DNA from 4 places in the Paenibacillus sp. FSL H3-0469 genome. Region 1 is predicted to be linked to each of the others. Evidence: riboswitches for the same ligand, from Rfam matches in the RefSeq annotation. Region 1 holds a riboswitch; each other region holds the start of a gene.

The links. A riboswitch is a leader RNA that binds a small molecule or an ion and turns the genes downstream of it on or off. The one in region 1 is predicted to bind cyclic di-AMP.
Positions count from the first base shown of each region.
Region 2: another riboswitch for cyclic di-AMP. It lies ahead of NSS83_RS09345 (hypothetical protein); the one in region 1 lies ahead of NSS83_RS20305 (C40 family peptidase).
Region 3: another riboswitch for cyclic di-AMP. It lies ahead of NSS83_RS03675 (alpha/beta hydrolase); the one in region 1 lies ahead of NSS83_RS20305 (C40 family peptidase).
Region 4: another riboswitch for cyclic di-AMP. It lies ahead of NSS83_RS04250 (APC family permease); the one in region 1 lies ahead of NSS83_RS20305 (C40 family peptidase).

Region 1 covers NZ_CP150302.1:4,596,944-4,601,423, reverse strand. Annotated here, with positions in the region: gene NSS83_RS20315 (M1 family aminopeptidase) at 1-1,402, shown strand, start outside; gene NSS83_RS20310 (hypothetical protein) at 1,412-2,245, shown strand; cyclic di-AMP (ydaO/yuaA leader) riboswitch at 2,458-2,596, shown strand; gene NSS83_RS20305 (C40 family peptidase) at 2,654-3,082, shown strand; cyclic di-AMP (ydaO/yuaA leader) riboswitch at 3,470-3,612, shown strand; gene NSS83_RS20300 (C40 family peptidase) at 3,617-4,108, shown strand; gene NSS83_RS20295 (GNAT family protein) at 4,390-4,480, shown strand, end outside.
Region 2 covers NZ_CP150302.1:2,110,185-2,114,664, reverse strand. Annotated here, with positions in the region: gene NSS83_RS09350 (TetR/AcrR family transcriptional regulator) at 1-444, opposite strand, end outside; cyclic di-AMP (ydaO/yuaA leader) riboswitch at 1,057-1,239, shown strand; gene NSS83_RS09345 (hypothetical protein) at 1,724-2,278, shown strand; gene NSS83_RS09340 (SPFH domain-containing protein) at 2,297-3,727, shown strand; gene NSS83_RS09335 (alpha-galactosidase) at 3,910-4,480, opposite strand, start outside.
Region 3 covers NZ_CP150302.1:880,390-884,869, reverse strand. Annotated here, with positions in the region: gene NSS83_RS03680 (TrkH family potassium uptake protein) at 1-1,334, opposite strand, end outside; gene NSS83_RS03675 (alpha/beta hydrolase) at 1,414-2,226, opposite strand; cyclic di-AMP (ydaO/yuaA leader) riboswitch at 2,234-2,366, opposite strand; gene mnhG (monovalent cation/H(+) antiporter subunit G) at 2,364-2,723, opposite strand; gene NSS83_RS03665 (Na(+)/H(+) antiporter subunit F1) at 2,713-3,006, opposite strand; gene NSS83_RS03660 (Na+/H+ antiporter subunit E) at 3,006-3,488, opposite strand; gene NSS83_RS03655 (Na+/H+ antiporter subunit D) at 3,494-4,480, opposite strand, start outside.
Region 4 covers NZ_CP150302.1:997,964-1,002,443, forward strand. Annotated here, with positions in the region: gene NSS83_RS04245 (ABC transporter substrate-binding protein) at 1-272, opposite strand, end outside; gene NSS83_RS04250 (APC family permease) at 447-2,264, opposite strand; cyclic di-AMP (ydaO/yuaA leader) riboswitch at 2,393-2,553, opposite strand; gene NSS83_RS04255 (disulfide oxidoreductase) at 2,780-3,214, opposite strand; gene NSS83_RS04260 (DsbA family protein) at 3,211-3,975, opposite strand; gene NSS83_RS04265 (ATP-binding protein) at 4,069-4,480, opposite strand, start outside.

The sequences.
Region 1 (4,480 bases):
GCCCAAAATTTTCGCCCGGATGGGAACCGCTGACGACTTCGTGATGGCCGGCCAGTGGTTTCCGAAGCTTAGCGTCTACGAGCCTGCCGGCAGAAGAGGACTCAAGGAAGAAGGCTGGAACCTGCATCAATACCACGGCAACTCCGAGTTCTACAGTGATTTTGGGATTTACAATGTAGCGATTTCTGTCCCGCCCGAGTATAAGGTCGCCGCAACCGGGTTTCCGGTGAGGGACGCCAAGGTTGTAAAGGGGCGCAAGATCTATCAATTCTATGCAGATGACGTCCACGACTTCGCCTGGGCGGCATCGCCTGATTTCGTGGTTGCGGAGAAGGCTTTCTCCGCCCCGCAGGTGCCCGGGGTGAAGATTAAGCTCTATTTGGACCCGCTGCACAAGCATCTCCAGGAACGTTACTTCCAGGCGGCTGAGGCTGCACTGACGGCATTCAGCAAGTGGTACGGCCCTTATCCCTACTCAACCTTGTCGATTGTTGTCCCGCCGGAGTCCGGCAACGGAGCCGGAGGAATGGAGTATCCGACCCTGATTACCGCCTTCGGCGCCACGGATACTTCACCAGGCACTTCCCTGGAGCGCACAATCATCCACGAGATCGGGCACCAGTATTTCTACGGTCTGGTGGCCAGTAATGAATTCGAAGAAGCCTGGCTTGATGAGAGCTTTACCTCTTATGCCGAAGACCGGCTGATGGAACAGGAATATGGTGTTGTCTCTAGCCTCCCGCTGCAGTCCAGCCTGGTGTCCTCCTCACAGCCCCTTAAGCTGGAGACCTGGAAATATACTGGTGATGATGCCTACACACGCAATGTGTACATTCGCGGCAAGCTGGTGCTGAAGGATATCGAACGGATCGCGGGGACCAAGAATATGGATGCCATCCTCGCCGCTTATGCCCGCAAATACCGCTTCCAGCATCCGTCCACCGCCGACTTCCAGAAGGTTGTGGAGAAAGTGACCAAGCAATCCTGGCAGACTTATTTTGAACGGTATGTCTATAGCGGGGGTGCACCCGACTTCGCAGTTGATGATATCAGGCTCACGGTCAAACCGGACAACAGCGATGGCGGGGGCAGCCGCTATAGCGCTGTGGTCGATGTAAGCAATAAGGGCAGCCTGTACCCCGATGTTCCCGTTAAATTCACCTTCGCAGACGGGTACACTGTGCAGCAATACTGGAATGGCGAGGGTAAGGCAACCTCCTTTGAGTTAGCATATAAAGCGCCGCTGGTCTCCGCAGAGATCGATCCGGGGCATTCCATTCTGCTGGAGAGCAGGCATCTAAATAATTTCAGAATGGCGGAGCTCGAGCCGCGTACACTCTCCCGCTGGACGCTTAGCGCATCTGCTCTGCTTGAAACCCTGCTCGGAACTCTTGTCTGGTGAGGTGAAGGAATGGTGAAAAGTTCAATTGCCCGCGGTTGGATCAGCATGAAAGAGCAGTTCTATATACTGATTCTGCTATTTATCTACCGGCTGTTCTGGGGATATTTCCTGTACAAATTCATTAAAAGCGCGGTTGTCCCTGTCCTGCTCCGCTACCCGGATGCAAATGCCGGCGGCAGCGGAATAGGCAGGCTGCTGTATTATATCGAAGGGCAGACCGCGCTGCACACCGACCCTGCCGTCCAGCACTGGCTATGGATGCTGCTGGCGCTGACAGTGCTAAGGCTGCTGGTGACTCCCTTTATCCGTGCAGGGCTGCTGCACGAGCTTCACCAGGAGCGCGACGGAGCGCGGGGACTGTTCTTTTTTCCCGGAATGAGAAAATATGGGCTGCCGGTGCTGATGTTCAGCCTCGCTGAATGGGCGCTAACCCTCCTGCCGCTCTATTGGCTGCTTCCGCGTATGTACCGTCATCTGCTCAGCGGCGTTCTCGATGTACAGCTCCTGCTCAGGCTGGTGCCTTATGTAATGGGCTGGCTGCTCTATCTCTTCCTTGTCCGCAAGCTTCTGCTCTATATGCAGTTCGGCTATACCGCAGGTACCGGCATGTTCTCCTCGCTGCTAATCTGCCTGAAGGTGCTGATGCCTTCGATCGGTATTTCCGTCATTCTGGGGGCGGGAAGCCTGGCCGTAATTCTGCTCTGCAGCGCCTCTGCTCTGTTCTATCCCGGATTGCCGGCACTTATGCTCCGCCAGGCAGCTCCGCTGCCCTCCACGCTGTTGAATATGTGGGGAATCGCTGCCCAGTATCACCTCTGGTCCAGTAAATCATTTCCACAATAATAAGCTGCTGAAGCGGCATACTAAAGAGAGTCACAGCCCCTTATCAGGGAGCAGGACTCTTTTTTGCTTGAACCGGAGGACAAAAGCATTTGCAAAAGGCTAAATCCTCTGATACAATGATGGCTGTACTAGTAGTAACAAACTTGTAATATTTAAAGCAAAATCTTCCGTAACTATTGCAATTTAATCAATGCCGATAAGTCACTGTTCTGGTGCACAAAACGCCGAATTCCCTGCACCGGGAAGTGGGGGAACCATATTTTGGGTGAATTGATCTCGCTTTAGAGGGGTCATAGGGGAACCTTCTACCGAATCCTTAAGCTAACCTCGCAGGCCCTGGAAGGAGTACATCTTTTGATTAGTCAGAATTTCAAGAAAAAATGCACCGCAGCAGCACTAGGTCTTGTGATGGTATTCACACTCGGAGCAGGCAGTGCCTTCGCAGATTCCAAAATGGATACTGTGATTTCAAAAACCATTGGGACATCTTATAAAACCGGGGGCACAACCACCAGCGGCTTCGACTGTTCCGGATTTACCAAGTATGTATTCAAAAATGTCGGGCTTACCTTGCCCCGTACCTCCAAAGCACAGTACAAAGTTGGAACAAGTGTATCCAAGAGCAATCTGCGTTCCGGTGATCTCGTGTTCTTCAATACCCTGGGTAATGGAGTGTCCCATGTCGGTATTTATGTTGGAAACGGGAAGTTCGCACAGTCCTCAAGTTCACGTGGTGTAACCATCAGTTCGATGAGCCAGTCCTACTGGGCCAACCGTTACGTTGGCGCCAAACGAGTAATGAGCACAACAGCCTACCAAGCTGTCGCTTACGATTGAACCCTTGAAGCATACCCCGAATATTTCCGCCTCTAACAACTAAATGTAACTTATACGAGCCCGGGATGATTATTGCCGTAATCATTTCCGGGTTTTTCCTTTTCCTTATTCTACCTTTTACCCGAATCCACAGCCTTGAAACAGCATTTTATTGCAAAAACAAAGAAAAAATCATATAAAATAATCCCTGCGCATAGATATGAGTCTTTCGAAAGGGCTATAACTCTAAAAAACAGCAAAAAAGATGCATTAATATGTTATAAGTGATTGCCAAGCGCATTAGTCTTTGTTACAATTATCGCAGTGAGCTTTTAGTAACATTTTTGTAATTATTGAATCGCTTTTAACAAAGGTTTTGTCATGTATTGAATGAACCGCTAATCCTAATCAACAGTCGTGCCGAGTTCCCTAATGAATTAGGGAAACGGGGGAACCACTTTGGGTGAATTGACCTCCTATTCTAAGAGGGGTCATAGGGGACCTTCAACCGAACCCTTAAGCTAACCTCGTAGGCATTGGAAGGGGTATTTACTTTTGAAGAAGAAGCTAGCAGCCGCAGTACTAAGCTTGTCCATTATCTTCACCATCGGAGCAGGAAGCGCTTTCGCGGATTCCAAAATGGATAAAGTGATTGACAAAGCCATCGGAACCAAATACGTGTCCGGCGGTACATCAACTAACGGGTTTGATTGCTCCGGATTTACAATGTATGTTTTTGATAAGATCGGCATTAACCTGCCCCATCAATCCGGCTCCCAGTATCAGATGGGCACTGCCGTGTCCCGTGACGAGATGAGACCGGGCGATCTTGTATTCTTTAATACCAATGGTAAAGGCGTGTCTCATGTCGGTGTTTATGTCGGTGACGGCGAATTCGCCCATGCCTCTTCCTCACGTGGTGTAACCATCAGTTCGCTGAGTGACAGCTATTACGTCAACCGTTACGTTGGCGCCAAACGAATCATGAGTACAGATGCTTACAAGAATGTAGCTTCGGATTCCCAAGACAATGATGATGTACAATAATCCTTTGTAACCAAACGCTCTTTTCCGAGATTTTTGCCGAAATCTTGGAGAAGGGCTTTTTTTTGTCTATAAAATTACTTACCCGCCTCTATATTTGTAAAACACCGATTCTGAACTTTCGGAAAATAATTATTGGCGTTTGTCAAGTTTCTGCATTTCCGCAAGGAATTTGCGTCGAAACTAGCCGTTTTTGTATATAATTAATATTAAGAACAAGCAGAAACGGCTTTGCCGCCTCTTTAAAGGATGGTACCGTTTCGTCTGGAAGGAGGCCTCGCCTAATGATAAGCTCCCCGCTAACCTTTTATGTGGTGCCTATGGAGCCGCAGCATGCCGCTGAGATCTGTGAGTGGAGCTACAAGCCTCCGTATA
Region 2 (4,480 bases), 2.5 Mb from region 1:
ACGGGTGAACTGCTCCAGCGTGTCCTGGGCGGTGATCTGCAAATGCCGAAAGACATTGAGAATGTAAGGCTCCAGAGACGGATACTGATTCGCCAAAGAGACGAACTGCCGCAGCTTATGCAGGAACTCCGAGGTGAATTGCAGCTTCAGCAGATTGTACAGGGCATCGAGCGGTGTAGCATCGGGCGGCAGAGCAGCCAGCGGGTTATTTTCTTCCTCTTTCTCTTGGACAGCAATAATGCCAATGAAGTAGGCAGCGACTGCCTCTTCTTTACAGGAGAAGTAATTCGCAAAAGTCCGCCGGGAATACCCGGCCTTCTGAACAACATCGTCGACAATGAAGCCGTCCATGCCATGCTCAAGCGCAAGCTCGAAGGCCGCTACGGCTAAGGCGTAGGAGGTGGCTTCCTTTTTTTTGTCCCGCAAATTCAGTTTCGAATTCAAATTTCAACGTTCCTCCTTTCTTCAAAAGTTAAAGGCGCTATAGAATCTATAGATTCTATTATTGCTCAAAGGGAAAGATTGCACAATGAGCATCGAGTGACGGAAGTGTGAATGTTTTAAATTTGTAATAATGAGCTGGAGAAAAAAGGTGGGGGATGAGGGATGAGTTAGGAGGAAGTCATTGTGAGGATAATGAGAAATGGTGGAGTAGGCGAGTAAGTGCGTAGGTACGTAGATGAGTAGGTGAGTAGATGAGTAGGTGAGTAGATGAGTAGGTGAGTAGATGAGTAGATGAGTAGATGAGTAGATGAGTAGGTGAGTAGGTGAGTAGGTGAGTAGGTGAGTAGGTGAGTAGGTGAGTAGGTGAGTAGATGAGTAGATGAGTAGATGACTAGGTGAGTAAGTGAGTAGGTGAGTAAGTGAGAGGATGAGTAATGTTGGTGTAAACAGACGATAGCGCGAGCAAATCCCCGGGCGGATAAGAGCAGAGCTGAAGAATGCGCCTTCATTCGCGAAGGGACAGCAATTTTGGCTTCTTTTGTCATCCGTGAGGTTTTACATTAAATGGCTGCAGGCGTAAGATTCAATCAACAACCGAATGAAATGACACTGTTCTTGAAATGGCTGAATTCCGTAACGGGAACGGGGGAACCAACTGGTGCAGGCGGCTTAAGGATGGGCTGCTGAGTACCCGGGGTGAATCCTTGCCAGCGTGCTACTATGGCTCTGGTGAGGTAGGGCAATCTCGCTGTCCGAATCCGTCAGCTAACCCCGTAAGCCTCGAAGAGAGAGGATGAGCGCCATGATCGATTAACCGACCACGGAGAGCCCTGCTGCTGTGGTCTTTTTGTTGTGCAGGAGAGGGATAAATCCCACTAATTGCGCTGAAAATGGGCTGGATGCGGAAATGAGAGGGATTAATCCCTCAGATTGCGCTGAAAATGGGCTGGAGGTGGAAATGAGAGGGATTAATCCCTCAAATGCAGAGGAAAGTGGGAGGATGAAGAGCACAAGTGCACCTGAATCCCGGCAATGTTGGCTAAACGAGCAAATGAAGAGCACAAGTGCACCTGAATCCCGGCAATGCCAAGTTGCGTCTCAGCCCCTACTAACCAAGCAGCCTAAAGTGAAAATTAAAGGAAATAGTGACGGAGAGAAGCACAATTAAATCATATAACAACATTAATTAGTCAATTTAAATACGAATTAGTCTTGTATGTACCACATTAGTCTGTTTCCGCATCACCCAAATAGTCAGCTAATGCATCATCACATTACATTGAAAGGAGGGGTTACCATCGTTACTGTATTTATCGTCTGCTTCTGGGTGGGCCTCCTGCTTATCCTCAGCGGCAGCATTCATGGACATGGTCTGGCAGGCCACCTGCATGTCGGGGGCGGGGATGCGGGTGGACCGGGCTTCCTGCCGATTCTTCCGTTGATGGTGTTTGTCACCGTCTGGGGCGGCACGGGGTATATGCTTGTCAATTACAGCGGGATGCAATTGCTTGCCGTAGTGCTGGTCTGTACTTTGATTGCCCTGCTGCCGGGCATTCTGCTCTACACCGTGCTGGCACGGGTGATGACCCGGTATGACAGCAGTATGAGTGAACTGGATTATGATCCGGCCGGCCAGCTCGGGTATATCAGCATCGCCGCAGCGGATGGGGCTGTGGGAGAGATGAAGTATGTGCTGCACGGGACCATGCGCTCCATCGGCGTGCGGGCGGAATCCGGCCAGCAGCTGCTGCGGGGCGACCGGGTGATTATTGTGAAGACGGATAAGGGGATCGCAGCGGTCACTCTGTTCGAACGGGAAATGGAACATAACTAACGGGGAGTGTCGGAGCAAATGTTAATTTTATATGTAACCGGAGCTATTGTTGTAGTGATTCTGCTGGCGTTAACCAGTATTGTGACCGCGTATAAAAAGGTTCCGCCCAATCAGGCCATGATCGTATACGGTCTCGGCGGCAAAAGAGTGGTTCAGGGCGGCGGGACGTTCGTCATCCCCGGCTTTCAGAACAATAAAACCATCTCCATGATGCTGATGAGCTTCGATGTTATCCCGGCGCAGGCCATGTTCTCTCGTCAAGGCATCAAGCTGAACCTGGAGGCAGTCGCCCAAATTAAGATTAAAAGCGATCCAACCGCGATTCTCACTGCCAGTGAACAGTTCATTGACCGGCCGGAAGAGGACCGTGAGACGATTATTTTGCATTCGGTGGAGGGTCATCTGCGCGGCCTCATCGGCCAGCTCAGTGTAGAATCCATACTCAAGACCCCAGACGAAATCAACAGCAAGATGCGGGAGACCTGCTCAGAGGATCTCGACAAAATGGGGCTGGAGGTGGTCAGCTTCACCATCAAGAAGATTACCGACGACAAAGGGTACATCGACAATATGGGGGTGCCCGAGATTGAGCGTATCCGCCGCGACGCCAGTATTGCCAAGGCCGAAGCCGAACGCGACATTCAGATCAAGCAGGCCGAAGCGGAGAAGGAATCCTCCATTGCCAAAGCCAATGCCCATCAGGCGACCATAGAAGCGGGAACCGCCGCCCGTGCGAAGGAATCCCTGTTCGAGAAGGAGCTGAATATTAAGCAGGCGGATTTCAAGCTGGAGACCGAGGTGAAGAAGGCGCAAGCGGATCTGGCGTACGAATTGCAGCAGAACAAGATCAAGCAGTCACTGGTTACGGAACAGGTGAAAATCACTCAGATGGAGGCCGAAGCCAACCGCACAGTCCGGGAGATTGAGGTCGAGCTGAAGCAGAAGGAGCTGGAGGCGACGGTAATCAAGCCTGCCCAGGCGGAGAATCAGGCGACGATCATGAGAGCAGAAGCCGCCAAGCAGCGGCAGATTCTGGAGGCGGAAGCCGAGGCAGCTACCACAACCAAGCGCGGACTGGCAACAGCAGAGGCGGAGCTGGCAAAAGGGAAGGCGAATGCAGAGATCGTACAGCTCGCCGGAGCGGCGGAAGCGGGAGCACTTCAGAAGAAGGCTGAGGCGTACAAACAGTTCACTCAAGCTGCCCTGACCGTGGAATTTCTGAAAATCCTGCCGGAGCTGGCTGAGAAAATCGCCTCCCCGCTAGCCAAGGTAGACAAGATCACGGTCATCTCTCAGGACGGCGCTTCCTCTGGCGTGAACAAAATTACCGGCGATATCGCCAAAATCATGGCCCAGGTGCCTGAGCTGACCAAGACACTTACCGGCATGGACGTAACAGAGGCGCTCAGCGGGTTATTTGGCCGGGATCATGAACATGGACAGGAGTAGATGAGGAATAGGGGGAGGTAGTAAGTAGTTAATGAACCGGCAGCAAAGCCGCCTTCCTGACTGCATCTCTCCACCAAAAAAACAGGCGTCAATCTCCAAAAGGAGGCTGACGCCTGTGGTATGCCTTAAGCAGTACGAAGCTGTACGAAGCAGCAGCCTTATAATGAAAAGCAAGCTGTAGATCAGCGCTGCACCGCTCTCAGGCGGTAAGTGCAGCTTGCGTAATCTCCGCGCAGGTCGGAGACTACAAGGCCGATGCGCATCAGGCGGTCGCCGCCGAGCGGTGTACCGTCAAAGGCCGTCTGGAACGGACCGGAGCTATCGCCTCCAGCTGCCGCAGCAGCTTCAGCGCCGCCGTGGACATGCTCGTTGCTGCCGGCAGCCCCGGTCTCGATGACGTAATCCAGCTCCGGATTCAGTCCCTTGAGCGTAAGGCGCGAGATTGGCGGATTAGGTCTCGCGAGTACACGGAAGTAAGCGACGAAGGCCTCGGTCTTGTCCTCGCTGACGAACATCCAGGCGGTCTCACCGCTGCCCTCGAACGGACTTAGCAGACGGTACATATCCCCTTGCTGCACCAGTTTGCGGATTTCCTTGTACTGGGCAATCTGCCGGGCGGCCAGGTCCTTCTCGGCTTCGGTGAACCTGGTGAGGTCCAGCTCGTAGCCGAAGTTACCGCTCATCGCCACATCGCCGCGCGTAGCGAGGGAAGTAATGCGGTCTACCTGATGGTTCGGAACGTCAGATACATGC
Region 3 (4,480 bases), 3.7 Mb from region 1:
GGGTAACGGTACTTCTGTTTAACACTTTTTTGTGCCAAGGCAAAGGCTAAGGTTAAAGGGCCCAGTCTCCCAATATACATTATAACTATGATGATACATTTACCAATTGGTGACAGATCAGGGGTTAAGCCCATGGACATGCCCACGGTTCCAAAGGCTGATGTAGCTTCAAATAAAAGAGCAAGAATATCCGTATGGCGGGTATATTCAGTAATTGTTAATAAAAAGGTTGCTCCAAGAACAAGGCCTAAGGAGATGGTCATTACAGCCAGTGATCTGAAAATAAGATCTTGAGGTATCCGTTTTTTTAGCAGCTGCACATCAGCATTCCCCTTGATGGTTGAGAAGATGCTTAATATGAGTACCGCAAAGGTGGTCGTCTTGATCCCCCCGCCTGTCGAGCCTGATGAAGCTCCTATGAACATCAGAAAGATCATAAAGAACTGGGACGCCGGTAACATCGCACCAATATCAATGGAGTTGAAACCCGCTGTGCGGGTAACCACTCCCTGGAAATATCCACCCCAGATTCTTCCCCCCCATGTGAGTGTACCAAATGTTCTGGTATTAAAAAGCTCAAAGACAAATATGACCAGAAACCCTGCAAAACAAAGCACTCCTGAAGTGATTAGCACGATTTTTGTGTGAAAAGACAGAGCCTTCCAGCTTCTCTTGCGGTATAGATCCAGAATCACAATAAATCCAATTCCACCAATGATAAATAAAAATGAAATGACAATATTGACTAACGGATCACCAACATACCGGCTCAGACTATCCGACCATAATGAAAAACCTGCGTTATTAAAGGCCGAGATGGAATGGAAAATTCCATAATATAGGGCTTTGGCAACACCCAGGTCATTCGCCCACCGGATGGTCAACAACAATGCCCCAAGAGTTTCGAAGATAAATGAGATTAGTACAATGCTTAGTGATAGCCGGACGACCCCTTGTGTTTCAATGGAGTTCGAAGATTGCTGGATGAGTAAACGCTCCTTCAGCCCAATCTTCTTCCCCAGAATTACGGCAATTAGAACACTGAACGTCATGAATCCTAATCCTCCGATTTGAATGAGGAGCAGGATAATGATTTGTCCAAAGTTGGAAAAGTCGGTTCCTGTATCCAGCACCACCAATCCAGTGACACACACAGCTGAAGTTGAGGTAAACAATGCATTTAGCCATCCCACACTAGTTCCGGTGGATGAAGATACCGGTAAGGACAACATAATTGTCCCCAGAATGATGGTTACAGCAAAACCTAAAAGAATAATTCTTGATGAGGTTAGACTGAGTTTTCGAGTAAACCAAAGGTACCTTTTTGTAAACATATCACTGGCTCCTGTAATGATTCTTTTCGTAAATAAACAGCGCTGCGTCACCTTCAAGGGTGTGTGTCCAGTGAGAGTATCAGCCAGGTAGCTCTTGTTGAAAACACTGTTGATCCTTTAGATAATCGAGCAAAAGCCGGTTAAATAATTGCGGTTGACATAGGTGACTAGGATACATGGCATTCTCGATGATCGCTAAATGAGCTTTGGGATACTTAGCCGCTGTTTTTTTAACTTGCTCTAACACCCGCTCATTGTGATTACCTGACACGATCAGCACCGGAATTTGCAGCCGCAGCGCAAACCCGTAACCGTCCGAATACTTCAACGCCATGCGTTGCTTAATCCATTCTGTCGTCCGTTTATGCATAAGCTCTTTTCTCAAGATATGGTAAGCCAAGAGCCACCTGTGATAGGTGATACGTAAAGGCTTGATAAACATTTCAGCAGGGAGATAATGAGAAATCCAGGCACAGAACTGCAACGCTTCTTTCAACTTACTTCCGCTAGCAGAGTAATCACCTTGAAAATAACTATCCACCAAAATCATGGTAATCACCCGCTCAGGGAATAGATAGGCGAACTTCTGGGCAAGTATAGCTCCACTGGAGCAGGCTACAATTACAATCTTTTCTACATCCAGCTTATCTAATAATGCCTTTAGATCCTCAACTTGAGTGTCTACGATCCGGCCAATCTCAACATTCATCTTCCCTGACAGCCCGTTTCCTCTTAGATCATAGACAATTACTTTCGCGCGCTTACTGAAATATTCCGCCTGTGGTTCAAAAAGATGGTGGGAGGTCGAATAATCATGGATAAAAACGATGGGCAGACCGCTACCCGATATCTCATAATACAAGGTTGTTCCGTTGACATCAACAATAGGCACTGCAGGATTCCCCTCTCATGAACGCTTACGGGGTTAGCTGACGGATTCGGACCTGAGTAGCCCTACTCGATATTCTCGAGATTCACCCCGGAACTTTTGGTTCCCCCGTTTCCTTTACAGGAATTCAGCGGCAAATATCATTTCTCAGATTGCTCCTTACTTCTTTCCTTATGGGTCAGCAGATCATCCTGTACGCTGTTTTTCCACAAGGGAACGCCCGAACGGTAGGCCGCCCGGCCATTTAGATGGCCTGCGACCGGCGAAGTGATGAATACAAAAAGAATCGCCAGCAGCAGCTTGACACTGATCTCTCCATCTTTGAACCAAAAGTAAAGGAAGCCGCCGCCCAGTAAACATAACACCCCGAACGTTGCGCTTTTGGTGGCCGCATGTGAACGCAGATAGACATCGGGCAGCCGGATCAGGCCAAAGGCACTGATGCCGCAAAAAATGGCGCCCAGCACCACTAGAATCGAGCTAAACAACTCACCTGTCATGCAGTTCCCCTCCTTCTTCCACAACAACCCCACGTTCGATATACCTTGCGAGTGCAGTGGTTCCAATAAACGTCAGAATACCTATAACCAGAATTACCTCAAGAAAATTGCGGGTATCCAGCAGCATACTAATGACAGTAATCATAGCCAGTACATGAATGCCTATCGTATCTAGGGCGGCCACCCTATCCGAACGGGTAGGTCCTTTCAGAAGCCGGAACAGGCACGCGAGTATGGCCATTCCCAGAATGATCAATGCGGTAGTTAATAGTACGGAGACCATCAGCGGGTCACCTCCATGATCACTTGTTCGAAATTACCCCGGATCTGCTTCACCATTTCCTCAGCATCTTTGATGTCAATGGCATGAATAAATAGGGTCTTCCCATCCCTCGACACATCAAGGGTCAGCGTGCCAGGAGTCAGACATATTAGACAAGACAACAGTGTAACTTCCCAGGCTGAGGTTAACGCCGTCTCATAGGCGAATATTCCAGGGCGGATCGCCAGCTTCGGACGAAGAATATGATAAATTACCACAAAGTTCGAGATGGTCAATTCGCGGATAAAGATCAGCAGCAGCTTGAATATGGACCATAGGCGTTTTAAATAAAATGGCCGGGCCTGAGGCTTGGATCTTCTGAATAACAGCAGCATCCCTATGCCGAGCAGAAACCCGATAAGAAAAGTGGCGCCGGAGCTGCTATTATTGATTGCCATCCACAATAAAGCAACTAACAGATTAAACAAGAATTGTAGAGCCATTATATCTACTCCTTCAGTATGGCTTGAATGTATTCCGCAGGTGAAGCCAGAACCTCTCCGGCCTGTGCTACATAGGCATATAGAGCATCTGCTCCAATACCCATTGCAATGACAAGCACAAGCAGTGCAGCGGCGACAGCAGAAGCTCTCTTCAGGTTCACAGCAGGCAGTTCTCTCTCAGGTTCATTTCCCCAGAAGGCCAGCCTGAACATCTTGATTAAGGAATACAGCACCATAAAGCTTGAGCCGAGACCGATCAGAGACAGTGTCAGCATACCGGCATCCAAAGCTCCGCGGATGATCAGCAGCTTTCCGGCAAAACCGCTCAGCGGCGGAATCCCTACCAATGCAAGAGCCAGGATGAAGAACATCCAGCCCAGCAGCGGATATTTTTTGATCATGCCTCCCATACCACTCAAACGATCTGTTCCTGCTGCGGAGATGATTAATCCGCCCAGTATAAACAGGAGCCCTTTAGCCAGCATATCGTGAAGCAGATAGAAGATGACTCCGTTCAGCGAATCCCCGGTACCTGCAGCAAGCCCGAAAGCCACAAATCCGACACTAATAATGACATTATAGTTAAGAATCCGAGTGATATCCTTGTAGGCCACTGCCCCAATGCTGCCCAGAATCATGGTTGCCGCAGCCATCCAGGCGATCAAGCTATGCGTGAGACTGGTATCATTCACAAACATCAGGGTGAACGTGCGGATAATGGCATATAGTCCTACTTTGGTAAGAAGAGCACCAAATAGTGCTCTGATCGCCGAAGGCGGTGCGCCGTACGATCCTGGGAGCCAATAGAACAGGAACAGCCCCGCTTTTAAGGAGAATACGATTAAAAAAAGTACAGCAATTACGTTCAATATGCCTCCTTGCCCCGCTTCAGCAATCCGCTGTGACAAATGCGCCATATTCAGCGTCCCTACAGCCGCATACAGATACGCTACGGCTGCTACAAACAACGTTGACGACACAATATTGATCAG
Region 4 (4,480 bases), 3.6 Mb from region 1:
TGTGGGTTAGCGGGAACAGTCACCTTATGCCCCATCGCATCCGTTACGGTCTTCTCCACCGCAGGTGCGGCAGTTGCTGCAGGCACCGCAGTGGCATCCGCAGTGGCATCCGCAGTGGCTTCCACGGTTGCTGCAGGTGCAGTGCTTGCTCCACCGTTACTGCCTGCATTGCTATTATTATTTCCGCAAGCGGATAGCAGCAGTGTTGTAGTCATAAGTCCGGCCACCGCCAGCTTCCCGCTTCTTGATCCTTGCAGGTTGAACGAAAACATTGAATACCCCTCCTGTATGTTACCCTCATGATTGGCAAAAGCTCTGTTACTTTCTTCTTGTCTATACTGATGATATTGATTCTCATTCTCTATGTCAACCAATAACTTATAGTAACGGCAAAACGGCCGCCTCCGCAATAAGCAGAAACAGCCGTCTTCCTATAATCCTCTATATTATTTATGCAAATGGAAAGGAACCGTGGCGATGACAATGTCCTTCTGATTCATTAAATAAGAGCGGATGAACAAGCTGGTCTGATTATGCAGCACTGCCTGCCACCAATGCTTGGTCACGAATTGCGGAATCAGGACAGTAATATGATCCGTTGAAGAGGTCTTCCACTCTACTGTATCGATGAACTTCACCAGCGGGCGGATAATACTGCGGTAACGGGAGCGCAGGACGATCAGGCGAACTCCGGGGTTCCACTCCTCCCACTTTTGCTCCATCTTGTGAATCTCTTCTTCATCGAAGCCTACATATACAGCGACCACATTATCGGTCAAAGACTTCGCATAGCTGATCGAATGCAGTACAGCGCGGGTCACACCGGCGACAGGAACGACTACGGTGCTTCCTTTGATACAAGGCTTATCTGTTGCCGGACAGATTCGCAGCTGATCGGCAATATTCATATAATGGCGGTGAATCCGGTGGAACACGATAATGACGACCGGCAGGAAGATGAAAGCCATCCACACGCTGGAGAATTTGGTGATGATGAAGATCATGGTGATCGTTAATGTAGTTAGCATCCCGACCGTATTCACGGCGAACTTGCTCTGCCAGCCTTGCGGCTTCGTTCTGTACCATTGGACCATCATGCCAAGCTGCGATAGCGTGAACGGAATGAATACCCCTACTGCATATAATGGAATAAGTCCTTCTGTATTCCCGTGAAACGCCGCTACCAGCACTGCCGACATGACGCCGAGGAAAATAATACCGTTGGAGAAGCCGAGCCGGTCGCCGCGCACCATGAAGGCATGGGGCAGATATTTGTCTTTGGCGAACATGAACGCCAGCAGCGGGAAGGCTGAGTATGCCGTATTGGCTGCCAGGAACAGGATAACCGCCGTAATCCCCTGAATGAAGAAGTACAGCCCGCCCCGGCCGAAGGTAGACTCGGTAATCTGTGAGACCACGGTAGCCTTCTCATCAGGCATGATGCCGTACCAGTAAGCGAGCAGCGTAATGCCTGTGAACATCACCCCGAGAATGAGGCCCATGAGCATCAGCGTTTTGGCTGCATTTTTCTCCGCCGGCGCTTTGAAGTTTGGAATGGCATTGGAGACAGCCTCAACCCCGGTCAGAGCCGAACAGCCGGAGCTGAATGCCTTCAGCAGCAGAAACATACTCACGTTCGACACCGCCGAGCCAATCTCAGGAACCTGGGCATGAGCCCCGCCGGTTACATATTTGAAGATCCCTGCGATAATCAGCACGAAGATGGAGACGACGAACAGATAGACCGGGATAGCGATGAACGAAGCCGATTCGGTCACCCCGCGCAGGTTAACAATCGTTAAGAGCAAGATAACAGATACCGCTATGAGGACACTATGATTATGCAGATTTGGAAAAGCTGAAGTGATCGCATCCGTCCCCGCCGAGGCGCTTACCGCCACCGTCAGAATGTAATCCACCAGCAGAGAGCCGCCGGCCAATAAGCCGGTATGCACCCCCAGATTGCTTTTGGCGACAATGTACGCGCCCCCGCCCTGGGGATAAGCGAAGATCGTCTGCCGGTAGGATAAAATCAGAATAGCCAGCAGGCCCAATACGGCTAATGCAATTGGCAATGAGTACCAGATGGCGGTGAACCCGGCGGCCACCAGTACGATTAGAATTTGTTCTGTTCCGTAGGCTACAGACGAGAGCGCATCAGAAGACAGGACAGCCAGTGCTTTCACCTTGGATAACTTTTCATGATCGAGTTCGTTCGACTTCATCGGACGCCCGATCAATAGTCGTTTTACCTTGCTTACCATTGTAGTAACAGTTCCTCTCTTGGTTAAGTTGAAACGGGTTTCCCTGCGCTGTTTTCATAAGTGGATTTCATAAATGCAGGCACCAAAATAAGCATACGGAAATGATCCGCATGCCTTAGAGTGCATGGTCATTATCCCACTGCTGGCTTACGAGGTTAGCTGGCGGATTCGGACTGTGGTAGCCCTACGGTTACAGGCCCTGGCGGCCCGCTCCGATTCACCCCTTTTGGCCTTGGCCAAAGTGTGGTTCCCCCGTTTTTCCATCCGGAAAATTCAGCGCATATTCAACTTCTCACAAGGACTAATATTAAGCTACAACGCGTCTTCCGTAAAGCGTGGAAACAAATGAAAAAAGAATGAAAAGCACTCAAAACAACCAAATTCATCATCCGGTATGTCTTGATCTTTCATTCTCTTTCATTATCCCTTTAACACGTGATTTTACAGGGTTTTTGTATAATATTTTTTGCTAAAATTAAGGGCATTCTCTTCTCTTCCTTCTGCCCGTCAGCTACTTACTCTGCAGGCTCCTCTTTGCGTCCTGTCCAGAGCAGAATGGAGATTAAGGCAAAGGCTATAAGTGCAAGCAGAGGGACCGTTACAAATCCGAACCAATTCAGATAATCCTTGTTGCACGGTACGCCAATGGTGCAGGGAAGCACCTTGCTGAGCGCCGGAATTTTCTGCTCTGCATAATGATAAATAGAGATGCAGCCGCCGATCAGACTAAGAGGAAGCACATAAGGAATGATCCGCTTGTCCGCCCGGTAGGTGGCGATCCCCAGCAGGAACAACTGCGGGTACATGAAGATCCGCTGGAACCAGCACAGCTTGCACGGCTCGTAATGCAGGACCTCACTGAGATACAGGCTGCCCGCTACAGCTACCACACAGACGAACCAGGCCAAGTAGAGACAATTACGCCGGCAGAAGGCAGAGAAGGCGGTCATTGGGCGGCCCCTGCTCCCGCTGCTGCTGTTGCTGCCTGAATCTGGGCGTCAATCGCCTCCATATTGAAGGGCTCGTTCACCTTGATGCCGTTCACGTACAAGGATGGCGTATTCGTTACGCCCGTATCGGAGCCAAGCTGAATATCCCGGTCCAGTTCCTTCGCATAGGTGCGGTCATCAATATCCTTGCGCAGCAGGTCATAATCCACCGGCAGCTCCAGCTGCTTGGCGAGACTCACCATGAAGTCGGGCGTAGCCCACTCCTTGTCTTCATTCCCCTGGTTGGCATAGATCGCATCGAAGTATTTCCAGAACGCTTCCTGGTTCTGATGATACACCGATAGCGCTGCCAGGGAGGCCGTTCTGGAATCCTTGCCGATGAAGGCCAGATTCACGAAATAGAAGGCTGCTTTATTCTGATCTACATAACCTTGAACGATCTGCGGTTTGATCACACCGGTGAACTGGGCGCAAGCCGGACATTTGAAATCACCGAATTCCACAATTTTGACCGGAGCATCCTCCTTGCCGAGCCGCATCATTTCACTGTAATTGAAGGCAACCGGCTTACTGTCTGTGCCTGCAGGCGAAGAGTCCTTCGAAGCAAGCATGAATAAGCCTACAAAAATAATAACGACGATGGCCACCGTACTCACGATCAGAATTCTCGTTTTCTGCTTCTGCTGTTCCTGCTCTGCCCTGCGCTTCTCCTGCTTACTCATCTGGGGAGCCATGACATTGTTCTTTTTTGTTTTGCTCAAAGAGAGTTCCTTTCCGTCCTCAGGACTGTCGTGATAAAAGAATAGTTACTTTCAAAGTATATAATGTTAACTCTCTTGTTGGCAATCGCTGTCTTATACGGCTTCATTCTCCTCTGCTGACTCCCCGCCTCCTGTATCCTTGCCGAAAAACACCTCCGGGGAATGCTCCTGTGACTGCAGCTTAATTCTGAAGAAGAACTGTGTGCCGCCCCCTTCTGCCGGTTCTGCCCAGATCTCTCCTTGCATCAGGTCTACGAGCTTCTTGCAGATCGCAAGGCCCAGACCCGTCCCGGGGTATTTGCGGGTATGCGACCCGTCCACCTGTGAGAAGGACTGGAAGAGCAGCTGCAGCTTATCCGGTGAGATGCCAATGCCCGTGTCGCGCACCATGAATTGCAGCGCCTGAGCAGCCTCCCTGACGCCATAGGACTCCACCTTAACCGTTACCGTGCCGGATGGCGTGAATTTCACCGCATTGCCGATCAGGTTGATCAGAATCTGACGG